One region of the Desulfonatronospira sp. MSAO_Bac3 genome, then DNA from elsewhere that is predicted to be linked to it. Evidence: riboswitches for the same ligand, from Rfam matches in the RefSeq annotation. Region 1 holds a riboswitch; the other holds the start of a gene.

Region 1 (5,760 bases):
GCTTTCACCACCCAAGTAAATCCAGGGCACGGTGTAGCTCCCCTCCTTAGCCAAGGAGGGGCCGGGGGTGGTTGTATGAAATCCCTTCCTTATCAACATTCCAGAAGTCCACCACCCAAGTAAATCCAGGCCACGGTACAGCTCCCCTGCTTGGCCTGAATAGAAGCCGGTTAAGGAAGGGAGCTAAATATCGAACCACCCCCAACCCCTCCTTAGCCAAGGAGGGGAGCAGATCGAGGCGTGGCAACACTCTGTCGCAGGCATCTGTATAAATACTCCTACTGGAGCTTGATTATGGCAACTACCTGAAAATAACGTAACAGTTTCAGGGTGGGGAGTTCTGGGCAACATGCGGGAAATTAAAAGGTCGCCGCCCACCCAGGTTAATAATTCTATTTTCCGGGAGTTGCCTTACCCCAATTAACAATTAACAATTAACAATTAACAGATAACAGATAACAATTAACAGATAACTAAGATGCGCGCACAGAGATGTTAAACCTTGAACACCACCTGGGTGGACTGTGCATAATCGTCGAAATAGACCTTGGCCCGGACGTCAAAGACGCGCTCCAGGTTTTGCGGGGTGAGCACTTCTGTAGTCGGGCCGTGCAGCAGGATTCGTCCCTGCTTGAAAAATATAATATGGCTGCAGAAGGCTGCAGCCAGGTTGATATCCTGAAACACGGAAAAGACCGTGGTCCGGGCCTGCTGGTTTTTTTGCCGCACTAAGGACAGAAGGTGCAGGCCGTGTTTGATATCTAAGCTGGCCGTGGCTTCATCCAGAATGAGCACCGGCGTATCCTGAACCAGGGCCCTGGCGAAAACCACCCGCTGGCGCTCACCACCGCTCAGCTCAGTAACCATCCTGTCCTGAAATTTTTCCAGGCCGGTCTTCTGCATAACCTCCCGGACGATATCCAGGTCCCGGCTGCCAGGAGAGGCAAAGCGCGGCAGAAAAGGATATCTGCCCATGAGCAGCACCTCCAGGACCTGGAAGGGAAAGTTCAGGCGGTAGTCCTGGGGAACTAAGGCCATTTCCTTGGATATCTGTTTCCTGGAGTATGATCCCAGGGGGCGGCCGTTATACTCTACCATGCCCTGCTGCGGCACCCTGTGCCGGATGAGCAGGTCCAGCCAGGTGGACTTGCCACTGCCGTTGGGACCCAGGATGCCGTATATTCTGCCCGGAGGCAGGTCAATGTTTATATCTTCCAGGATGCTGGTTTCTCCCAGGGCGAAATGTACATCTTTCATGGAAAAGGCCATACTCTACACCCTGAACTGCATCTGGCGTTTGCGGAAGATATAGCAGAAAAAAGGCCCGCCAATGAGGGCTGTAAGCACCCCAATGGGCACTTCCGCCGGAAGCATGGTCCTGGTCAAAGTGTCCGCGGCCAGAAGAAGCACCGCCCCGCACAAAAGGCTCACCGGCAAAAGGCTTCTGTGCTCCGGTCCGGTTAGAGAGCGCATCATGTGCGGCACCAGAAGGCCTACAAACCCGATTATCCCGGAGATGGATACGCAGACCGCGGCCACCAGGGAAGCGGTTATCAGGAGGATAATCCTGAGCTTAGTGGTGTCCACGCCGAGAGACGCCGCGGCCCGGCTGCCCAGGCAGATGAGATTTATATCCCTGGAATAAAACATGAAGACCATGAATCCCAGAAACACCATGGACGAAGTCAGGATAAGCTCCGGCCAGGTGCTGGAGGCAAAGCTGCCCATGAGCCAGAATATTATCACCGAGACCCTTTCCTGGGCCAGGTACTTGAACAGGCTTATGCCGGCTGAAAGAATGGCGCTGACTATCACTCCGGACAAAATAAGATTGTTGGAGGACAGTCCCCCGGCCGTGGCCGAAAGATAGACCACAAAGAGAAGGGTCAGGCATCCGGCGATAAAGGCGAACAGGGGCAGGGTGTAAAGCCCAAGGAACTGCAGGTTGAAAAGCAGCACCAGGGAGGCCCCGAAAGCCGCTCCGGATGATACCCCCAAAGTATACGGGTCGGCCAGGGGGTTCAGCAGAAGACCCTGGAATATGACTCCGGCCAGGGCCAGGCCCGCGCCAACAATGGCTGCGGTGAGTACTCTGGGCAGCCTGACCTCGAAAATCACGGTGTAAACCAGCGGGTCTGCCTGGAGCAAAAGCTCCTGCTGCCCGGTGATCTTGTAAAAGAGCATCTGGAAAGTGGTGGACAGAGGCACCTGGACGTAGCCCATGCTTACCGAGGCGATGATCATGCCCAGAAGCATGAATGTCAGGGTAACGAGAAGTATGGATGTCCTTATGCGCATAAAATATTGAAGATAACCAGCCTTCTTTTCTGTCTTCTGAAATAAAAAAACCCCGGGCCGATTGTTGTCGACCCGGGGATGTCCCATTTTCATCCGCGGCATCATGATCTTTTTTTGCCGATTGTCCGGCCCGGCAATTCTTCAAGAGGTTCAGGCAGGTCTTCTGACTTCCGGATCTTTCTACTTGCCGCGCCTTCCCGCCCCGCACTTACTTTTTTCTTCAAGGAAAAAACACCCATAGAAAAGTAAGTGCGGGGCAGTGGCCTGAATGCGGCTTTGGTCCCCGGTTACAGCGGTGGGTCCGTCCCTGACTTGCACAGGGTTCCCTGTTAGGCGCAAAGCGCACCCGAACCTTCTTCTCCGTCAGGTGAGCGTGCATCAGCAGCTGGAAGCTGCCTTTGCCGGTACCTGCTTCAAGTGATTTATCCTGATATCTTGAACTGCAGGTGAAGTCAAGAAAAGGAATCTGCTGAGAAAACGTCACTCAAACCTCTGGTTTTATTTTAAAAAATATTCACAGTCATTTACTGGAGATTTATCTGTCCAGAATTAATCAGCAAACTGACGCCGTCCCGGTCTGCAGGACAGGTAACAGAGGACAGGGTATCGTAAGATAAAAGGATTATGTCTTTCCACTTGATATCTCGGGTTTTTTTTCAGTCCGTATGTATTCCGGTCTGTTCAGCGGATTGCTTTTACTGGCTTTTTTTGACATTATTTATATAATCGCCATGAAGCAAAGGCGCAGGGAAAATCTCTGCTGTCTTGTCCGGGGCAGGCGGGGAGTCGAGTGTCAATATAACTGAACTGAATTTTGTAGTTGCTTGTAAACAGGCCGGTCCCGGCCGGAGACGATGTAGAACCGATAAATATATCAAAACTGTGGATGAGTCCATGAACAAGCAAGCCTCCTGTATCAGCAAAGAGAATCCTTACTGTGAACTTGCCCAGTCCTATCTGGACTGCATACGCGGGTCCAGTCGCAATGAAGCTGTCCGCCTGATCCTGGACGCAGTGAACCGGGGAGTGGATATCCAGGATATATACATGTATGTTTTTCAGCCGGTTCAGTATGAAATGGGCCGGTTGTGGCTTGCCAACCAGATAAGCATTGCCCAGGAGCATTACTGCACCGCTGTAACCCAGCTCATCATGTCTCATTTGTACCCCAGGATCATGACTTTTGAAAAAAACGGACTGTCCATGGTGGCCTGCTGTGTGGGCGGGGAGCTGCACGAACTGGGCATCCGCATGGTCACGGATCTTCTGGAGATGAAGGGCTGGGATACTTATTACCTGGGGGCCAACATGCCCGAAAAAGAAGTGGTCAGGTCTGTTAAGGATCAGAATGTCCATCTTCTGGCTGTATCAGCCACACTGACTTCCAACAGGCCGAGGGTGGAGGCCATTATAAAGGAAGTAAGGCAGACTCCGGGACTGGAAGGCGTGAAAATTATGGTGGGAGGCCATGCATTCCTGCAGGAGCCCGGAGGATGGGAGAAAATCGGAGCAGACGGAAGCGCAATGGATGCTGTGCAGGCTGTTGAACTGGCCTTCAGTCTGTGCTCCTGAACCAGCCAGATGTAGATCAGGATTTGAATCAGGATGATAAGCTATGCAGAACTCACTTAACTGCCTGGCCATAGTCTGTGAAGCCTCGGGCAGAATACGGGAAGTCCTGTACAACGGCCTCAAGGACATGGAAAACGCTGCAGGTGACTTGTTTTTTCATGATATCCTTCATCAGGATTCCATGCAGAAGGCTGAAAATTTCTGGAAGCAGCTGGACGAACAGGGACTGGCCTTAAACTGGGAGCTCAACGTGCAGGTCAATGGTGAGATCTGTACCTTAGACTTTACCGGGGTCAGGGTGCAGGATAACATGGTCATCACGGCCGGAGACAGCAGGGACATTCTAAACGATCTTTACCAGGAGCTGTTGAAGGTCAATAACGAGCAGACCAATCTTATCCGGGAGGCTTACAAGAAGTATTCCACCCAGGCCAGAGAGCAGCAGTTCATGGAAGAGGGAAACACCGTTCTTCAGGAAATGACCAGCCTGAACAATGAACTGACAAATGCCCAGCGCGAGCTTGCCCGGCAAATCGTGCGCCTGGAAAAACTCAATTCTCAGAAAAATTTTTTCCTGGGCATGGCTGCTCACGACCTGCGAAATCCTCTGGGGTCCATAAAACTTTACGCAGAACTGCTCCAGGAAGACATGAAGCACCAGTTGAGCGAGACCGGTGCCGGCATGCTGGATAAGATTCAAAGCCTGAGCAGGTTCATGCTGGGGATGGTGGAAGACCTTCTGGACGTGACCAAGATCGACAGCGGTCAGATAAATCTGCAGCTGGAAAATGTCCGCCCCGGCCGGGTAGTGCAGGACGCCCTTGATCCTCTGCGGATGCTGGCAAGGGAAAAGGATATTTCTCTTAATTGTCATGTTCTGGAGGATCTGCCCCAAGTCAACCTGGACGTGGCCAAGTTTACCCAGATGGTGACCAACCTTTTGACCAATGCCATAAAGTACTCCCCTTCAGGCAGTACCGTGGATGTCAGGCTGTATACCAGAGACGGCTACCTGGTGCTGGATGTGTCCGACTACGGACAGGGTATACCCGGTGAAGAAATGGACAGGCTCTTTGCAGAATATCAGACCACCAGTTCCAGGCCTACCCAGGGAGAGGGGAGCGTGGGCCTTGGTCTGGCCATCGCCAGAAGACTTGTGGAAGCGCATGACGGCACAATAGAAGTGCAGAGCAGTCAGGGGGCAGGAACTACATTCACCATAACTCTGCCCATGCACCTCAAGTCCGGGCATGATGCCCTGCACAAAGAAAAGAAGACCATCGAGCAGAAACCACTGAATTTTTCCGGCAGGATCCTGGTGGCGGAAGATGAGCCCATGAACCAGACCATACTGGCCAGATACCTGGATAAGATGGGTGTGGAATACAAACTTGTGGACAATGGGCAAAAGGTGCTTCAGGCCCTGCAGGAAGACAGCTTTGACCTGATTCTACTGGACATTGTCATGCCTGAAATGAGCGGCATGGAAGTACTGCAGAGGCTTCGCACCATTGAGAAGGAACAGGGCAGGGAAAAGCTGCCGGTGGTGGTCATGAGTGCCCTGGATCATGAGGAACAGGAAAATTTTCTGCAGGCGGGGGCGGATGATCTGCTGCCCAAGCCTTTTAATTTCCAGCGGTTACAGCGGGTTCTCGGGTCAATTTTAAGCCCTGAAGCTGGTTAGGTTTTTTGGGGGGCACTCCTGATGCAGGAGGAAAAAAGTTAATATGAACGCCAATGCAAAAGAGATCATGGTTGTAGAGGATGATCCCGTGACCATGATGCAGACCTCCAGAGTGCTGCAGGAGGCCGGATACAACGTCTTGAAGGCCCCCACCGGAGAAAAGGCCATGGAAATGGTCTATAACAGAAGGCCTGCCCTGGTTTTGC
Region 2 (5,760 bases), on a different contig from region 1:
TACTCAAACTGGACCAGATCGTCCTTCACCTGCACCGGTTCTGCAGATACGTTCTCGCCGCAGTAATAATATTTGTGTTTGGAGGAATAACCTTCATCCAGGATACGGTCATAGTTTCTCTGGTCCACTATAAGCACCCCGTCCGGCTTGAGTTTGCTGTAGAATTCGGACAGCACCCTGCGCCGGTCGTGTTCATCAAAAAGGTGGGTAAAGGAATTGCCCAGGCAGATAAGGGCGTCGTATTCGCCCTGCACATCAAAGCTGAGTCGTCTCCAGTCCGTATGCACCGTGCTCAGGATATATCCTTTGTCCCGGGCGTTTTCAAAGGCCTGCACCAGCATGTTGGCGCTTCCGTCCACGCTGACCACCCTGTAGCCCTGTTCAAGAAACCTCACCGAATGAAAGCCGGTGCCGGCGGCCACGTCCATAATGCTCTGCACATTCCTCTGTCTGAAAATATCATAAAAAAAAGACCCCTCGCTTTTGGCTCTCTTCTCCCAGTCTATGAGCTCATCCCACTTGTTTACAAAGCAGTCTTCGTAGTCGTGAAGGTATTGATCAGTCAGCAAGCAACCCTTGCTCTGCAATATTTCTTTTTGTTCCTTGTCTGCGTACATAATACACCTCCTATTGAATGGTTCTGGAAATTTCCGAGATCATGTTCTGTGCCCGCCATCCAGAGACAGAAACACTGTTTAAGAAATCAATAAATGAAATCTTCTGGCCGTTACTGCGCACATTGATGGCCTGCATTGCTCCTGGAGAAAGCTCCATGAGCTTTATATTGAACATTTTATGACCATGATATACTTCATTGAACAAAAGACTGTTGTCAATAAGCGATCTTTTAATGGGCAGGCGTATATCCTGAATATTAAGCTGTCCCAGGTGACTGCCCCTGTCTTCAAAGACCATGATGCCATCGTTGATTGCCGCCTTTTCAATGACAACATGTTCATCGCCTCCATCGTCAAGCACTGCATGCCGGGTAAAATTTTGAAACAATCCAAAATCCAGTGTTTTTACCTGCCTGTCATTGATATAAGCATAAACATCCGGCTTATCATTGCAGTACATATAGCACTCTTCTAAGCAATCCACATGCTCTCCCGCGGGCAGAAGACTTCTGACATCCCCGGGTGAATCAAAAAGCCGGTATACATTGATATTGTACTCCCGGCAGAACTGCAGCACAGCTTCCGCACCCGTCCTGGTCATACGCATACTGCGGCTTTTCATGCACACCCCGTGCATTTCCAGGTGGATAGTATCCATTTTTTCCTCCTTGAACGGTTTGGAGGACAGCCGGCGCTTCTGTCCGTTTTCTTGCAAAAAAAATCCCCGGATCGAAATACACTTCGATCCGGGGATGTCCCGTTTTCATCCTCGAATAGGCTCGGCCGCCACCCTGCGCCGAAGGGGCGGTCCAATAAGGTCTCAGGCAGGTCTTCTGACTTGCGGATCGTCCTACTTGCCCAGCACTCACTTCAGGTACTAATTGTTGCCAGTTAAACCGGTTGGCTCCTTGCAGTACAACCTGATTATAAGCAACAAACAGAAATGAAGTGAGTGCTGGGCTTGCCGCGCCTTCCCCTGTTTCTGTCCAGAGTGGCTTAATGCGGCTTTCGTCCCCGCTCACAGCCGCGGGCCGGTTCCCGATTTACACGGGATTCCCTTTTCATTTCCCCTGACTGGGGAAAACCTGAGACGACTGTCCTTAATTATTATTTACTCAAGTAAAAAAAGACGTTCTTGTCAAGTTGCAAAATTAGCCCCTGCAAAAAAATCATGCAGACGCTTCATGTACTGTTAATGCAATTGCTCAACGGCCTTTTTCAGTTGATCCAGCCAGATGTTGACAAAATCATCGTACTCTCCAGTGCCTTTTAAAACTACTTCTGTCTCAATGCCGGCATCCTGCAACCTTTGCTTCCAGGGATCACCGTGGTGATGGTCATGATCGTGGTCATGGCCGTGGTCATGAGAATGGTTATGTTCGTGATCATGATTGTGTTCGTGTCCATGATCGTGGGAATGGTCATGGCCGGAATTGTCCTTGCCGGCCACATCCCTGATGGTATGCGCTCCCACTACGGACATGAATGGCACAAGATAGGCCTTATCAATGCCCTTGGCTTTAACTTCTTCTTTTACATCTTCAAAAGAAGGTGACCCGCCAAGACAGCCGAGAGTGGCCATGAACACGTTTTCATCCTTTCTTTGCAGCTTGTAGGCCAGGGCCTGGTAAAAGGCATTGCTGGGATGATAAGACCCGTGTCCCACCCAGATGACCGCCTCGTCCGCTTTTCTATCTGCTGGAAGATTGTCCAGCATGCTGTCCCGGACCCTTTCCATTACATCCGGTGAACCCAAAAGAGGCGAACTGAGGCTCACCTGCTTCAGGTTGCTCTGCATATCCTGAAAGGCACCCACAACCGACCTGAGTTCATGAAACTCCACACCTCCGATTGTATGCAGGGACATAACCGCTACGTGCGTAAAGCCTTCATCCTCCATTCTGGCCAGGGCCATGGCCGGGGAATCAAAATGCTTGTCCTTTTTGGCCAGAGAATGCCTGACCATCCTGGAAGTGTAAGCCCAGCGTACAGGCACCTCTGGGAAGGCTTCTTTGGTCATTTTCTCAATATTGTCCAAAGCAGGCTGAGCCTGGGGATAACTGGAACCGAAAGCAGCAAGCAGAATACCTTTTTTCATATCTTTGTCCTCGTCATGATGATGGTGTTCATGCCCATGGTCGTGATCGTGATCATGGTCATGATCGTGTCCGTGACTGTGCGCATGACAGCCCTGAATCATCATGAACATGGGCAATAAAAGCAATGTCAGCGAAAGCAATACTTGTCTCATACCTATCTCCTTATTGATGTTTAAACAAAAAAAATCCCGCACTTACTTGGACTGATCTGCGTCAGCCACAGGGCAGCATAAGAATGCAGCCCAAGTAAGTGCGGGATTTCCCGGTTTTATCCTGCCACTCACTGCGCAAGACTCTCCTGCCACGAAGAATGCTGTCTTACGCGCTCACTCAGGCAGGTCTTCTGACTTCCGGATCATCCTCCACCGCGCCTTCCCACCCAGCACTTACTTTTTTCTTGAAGGAAAAAATTTAGAAAAGTAAGTGCCGGGCAGTGGCCTCATGCGGCATTCGTCCCCGGTTACAGCGGCGGGCCCGTCCCTGATTTGCACAGGGTTCCCTATTAAGCTCATTTTGAGCACCCAAGTGATTGAGAGCACCTTATCCACAGGTAAGCCGGACAGTCAAGAAAGAAAATCCAGAACTTATGGCAATTCTGTTTTTATGTTTTGTGTTTCGCTTTCGAGAAGTCTCACCACATCCGGTTTCCACCGGACCCAACAGTGTTGGTTGTATAGCGCAGGACTTTTTTGCAGACATAGCCTCCAGTAATCACTTGTCCCAGACCACAGAATATGGATCCGCACTGGTTATCTTGTCCGCTGTTTGCGCATTTCCGGAAAAGGATTCCATCTCCACTATGTATTTCTGAAGCTTATCCATGGGAATGCGGGCCAGCTCCCTGGACATTAATTGTTACAAATCGCTCCCTGGACACCATATACTCTGCATACTTCAGCCCTTCAACGTGTTACTGCACAACCGACATTGTTTTCATTTTGACATCTTTTTTTTATTCGTGTAACGATCTGCACTTCTGCCTGGCACGCTGAACCCGTAAATTTTTGTTCATGGTCTACCGGGGCAGATTCCAGGGATACATAATCCTTGCCATTTGTACTCAGGCGTTAATGCTCAGAGGCCGATAATCTCTGCCTGGCTTAGCTGAAAACCACTGTATTGCCTTGGAGATACTTCGAAAGAGGACATAAAACCTTTATTTAAGGAGATACAAATATGCTTAAACCTGCACCTGGACATTTCTTCGGCAATTTTCTCCGGCCCGGATTTGCTTTCCTCGCCGGCATGGTCATGCTGGCGATTCTGGCGGCACCAATCGGAACCCTGGAAGCCAAAGACAAAATAAGCATAACCGACAATACCGGCCGGGAGCTGAACATCCCCTCCCAGGTGGACAGGGTCATCTGCTCCGGCTCAGGCTGCCTGAGGCTTTTGACCTATATTCAGGCCCATGACCGCATTGTGGGCGTGGACAGCATGGAAAAACGCGATTCAGGCATCAATCCCCGCCCCTATGCCCTGGCCAACCCCCAGTTCAAGGATTACCCGCTTTTCGGAGAATTCCGCGGGCACGACTCCCCGGAACTTATAGCCGGACTTGATCCCCAGCCCCAGGTAATCTTCAAGGTCAACCCTGATTCAGGACCCAACCCGGACCAGTTGCAGGACAAAACCGGTATCCCGGTGATAAGCCTCTACTACGGCAATCTAACTCATGCCAGAGATGACCTGGACGACTCTCTGCTCCTCATGGGCAGGGTCATGGACGAGGAAGAAAGGGCCTGGGAAGTAATAGAGTATTTTGACGACCTGGAAGAGGACCTCAGAAGCCGCACTCGAGACATCCCGGAACAGGACAGGCCCACCTGCTACATCGGAGGGATGGCCCATAGAGGCCCCCACGGCTTTCAGTCCACCGAACCATCTTATGCACCTTTTGAGTTTCTGCATGCCCGCAATGTGGCTGACGAACTGAACACCGAAGACAAAAAGATGGATCATGCCACAGTATCCAAGGAAAAGATCATGGTCTGGGATCCAGAGATAATCTTCATCGACACATCCACCATGCAGCTGGACAGGGGGGCCAACGCCAGAGACCAGCTGCAGAACGATCCGGCCTACAGGCATTTAAGCGCTGTGGATGAAGGCAGGGTATACGGGGTATTCCCGTATAATTACTATACCCAGAACTTTGAAACCATTTTCGCCAATGCCTATTATATCGGCAGCGTTCTCTATCCTGAACGCTTCCAGGATATTGACCCCATGCGCAAGGCTGAAGAGATTTCCGTATTTCTGAATGAGGACAAGGCCTTTGAAAAGATGAACCGTCAGTTTGACGGCATGGGTTTTTCAAGGATCGACCTGGAATAAACGGAACCATTCAGGGGGTCCTCGGTATTGATTACTGGCACCAGTCTTGGGGACTGTCCCCGCTGAGTACTATCTATGCAGGTTCACACAACTTAGCTTTTGTCATATATTAATTTGTACAGGAAAGGTTATCGCGGGGACTGTCCTCAAGCCGGTCTCCGCACCAACTGAATGGTTAAAAATAAGCTATGTCACACTTCGAGAACGGACACCTGCCTCCTGAGTACAGGACATATATCCGGCGCAAGGGACTGTTTCTTATCTTTCTTGCTGTCCTGGGGGTATTGTTTTTCATCCTGGCCATATCCAAGGGGGCTGTTTACATTCCAGCCTCTGATGTTCTGCGCATCCTCCTTGGCCAGGGCGAAGAGTCGCGCTTTCAGACCATAGTTTTAAATATCCGCCTGCCCCACGCCCTGGCCGCCTTTCTGGCCGGAGCCGGACTGGCCGCTGCCGGTGCAGCCATGCAGTCAATACTTAGAAACCCTCTGGGGTCTCCCTTCACCCTGGGCATTTCCCAGGCCGGTGCGTTCGGGGCCGCCCTGGCCGTCATGATCCTGGGAGCCGGAGTCATGCAGAGCACCCAGGTGGGGGCGGTAAGCATATTAAACCCCTACCTGACCACCATAGTGGCCTTTATCTTCTGCATGCTGACTTCCATGGTCATCGTGGCCATCTCCAGGCTGCGCGGGGCCACCCCGGAAGTA

What was found. Region 1 has a riboswitch for cobalamin ahead of D5S03_RS03400 (FecCD family ABC transporter permease). Riboswitches for the same ligand answer to the same signal wherever they lie in the genome.
Region 2: linked by a shared signal. The riboswitch ahead of D5S03_RS03180 (sirohydrochlorin cobaltochelatase) and the one ahead of D5S03_RS03400 (FecCD family ABC transporter permease) in region 1 are both predicted to bind cobalamin.

What each region holds. Positions count from the first base shown of each region.
Region 1 covers NZ_QYZY01000092.1:6,010-11,769, reverse strand. The annotation lists gene D5S03_RS03405 (ABC transporter ATP-binding protein) at 496-1,269, opposite strand; gene D5S03_RS03400 (FecCD family ABC transporter permease) at 1,273-2,298, opposite strand; cobalamin riboswitch at 2,435-2,663, opposite strand; gene D5S03_RS03395 (cobalamin B12-binding domain-containing protein) at 3,193-3,870, shown strand; gene D5S03_RS03390 (hybrid sensor histidine kinase/response regulator) at 3,914-5,554, shown strand; gene D5S03_RS03385 (GGDEF domain-containing response regulator) at 5,598-5,760, shown strand, end outside.
Region 2 covers NZ_QYZY01000086.1:1,479-7,238, reverse strand. The annotation lists gene D5S03_RS03190 (glycine/sarcosine N-methyltransferase) at 1-617, opposite strand, end outside; gene D5S03_RS03185 (hypothetical protein) at 628-1,275, opposite strand; cobalamin riboswitch at 1,424-1,721, opposite strand; gene D5S03_RS03180 (sirohydrochlorin cobaltochelatase) at 1,810-2,868, opposite strand; cobalamin riboswitch at 3,033-3,256, opposite strand; gene D5S03_RS03175 (hypothetical protein) at 3,428-3,565, opposite strand; gene D5S03_RS03170 (iron ABC transporter substrate-binding protein) at 3,893-5,053, shown strand; gene D5S03_RS03165 (FecCD family ABC transporter permease) at 5,242-5,760, shown strand, end outside.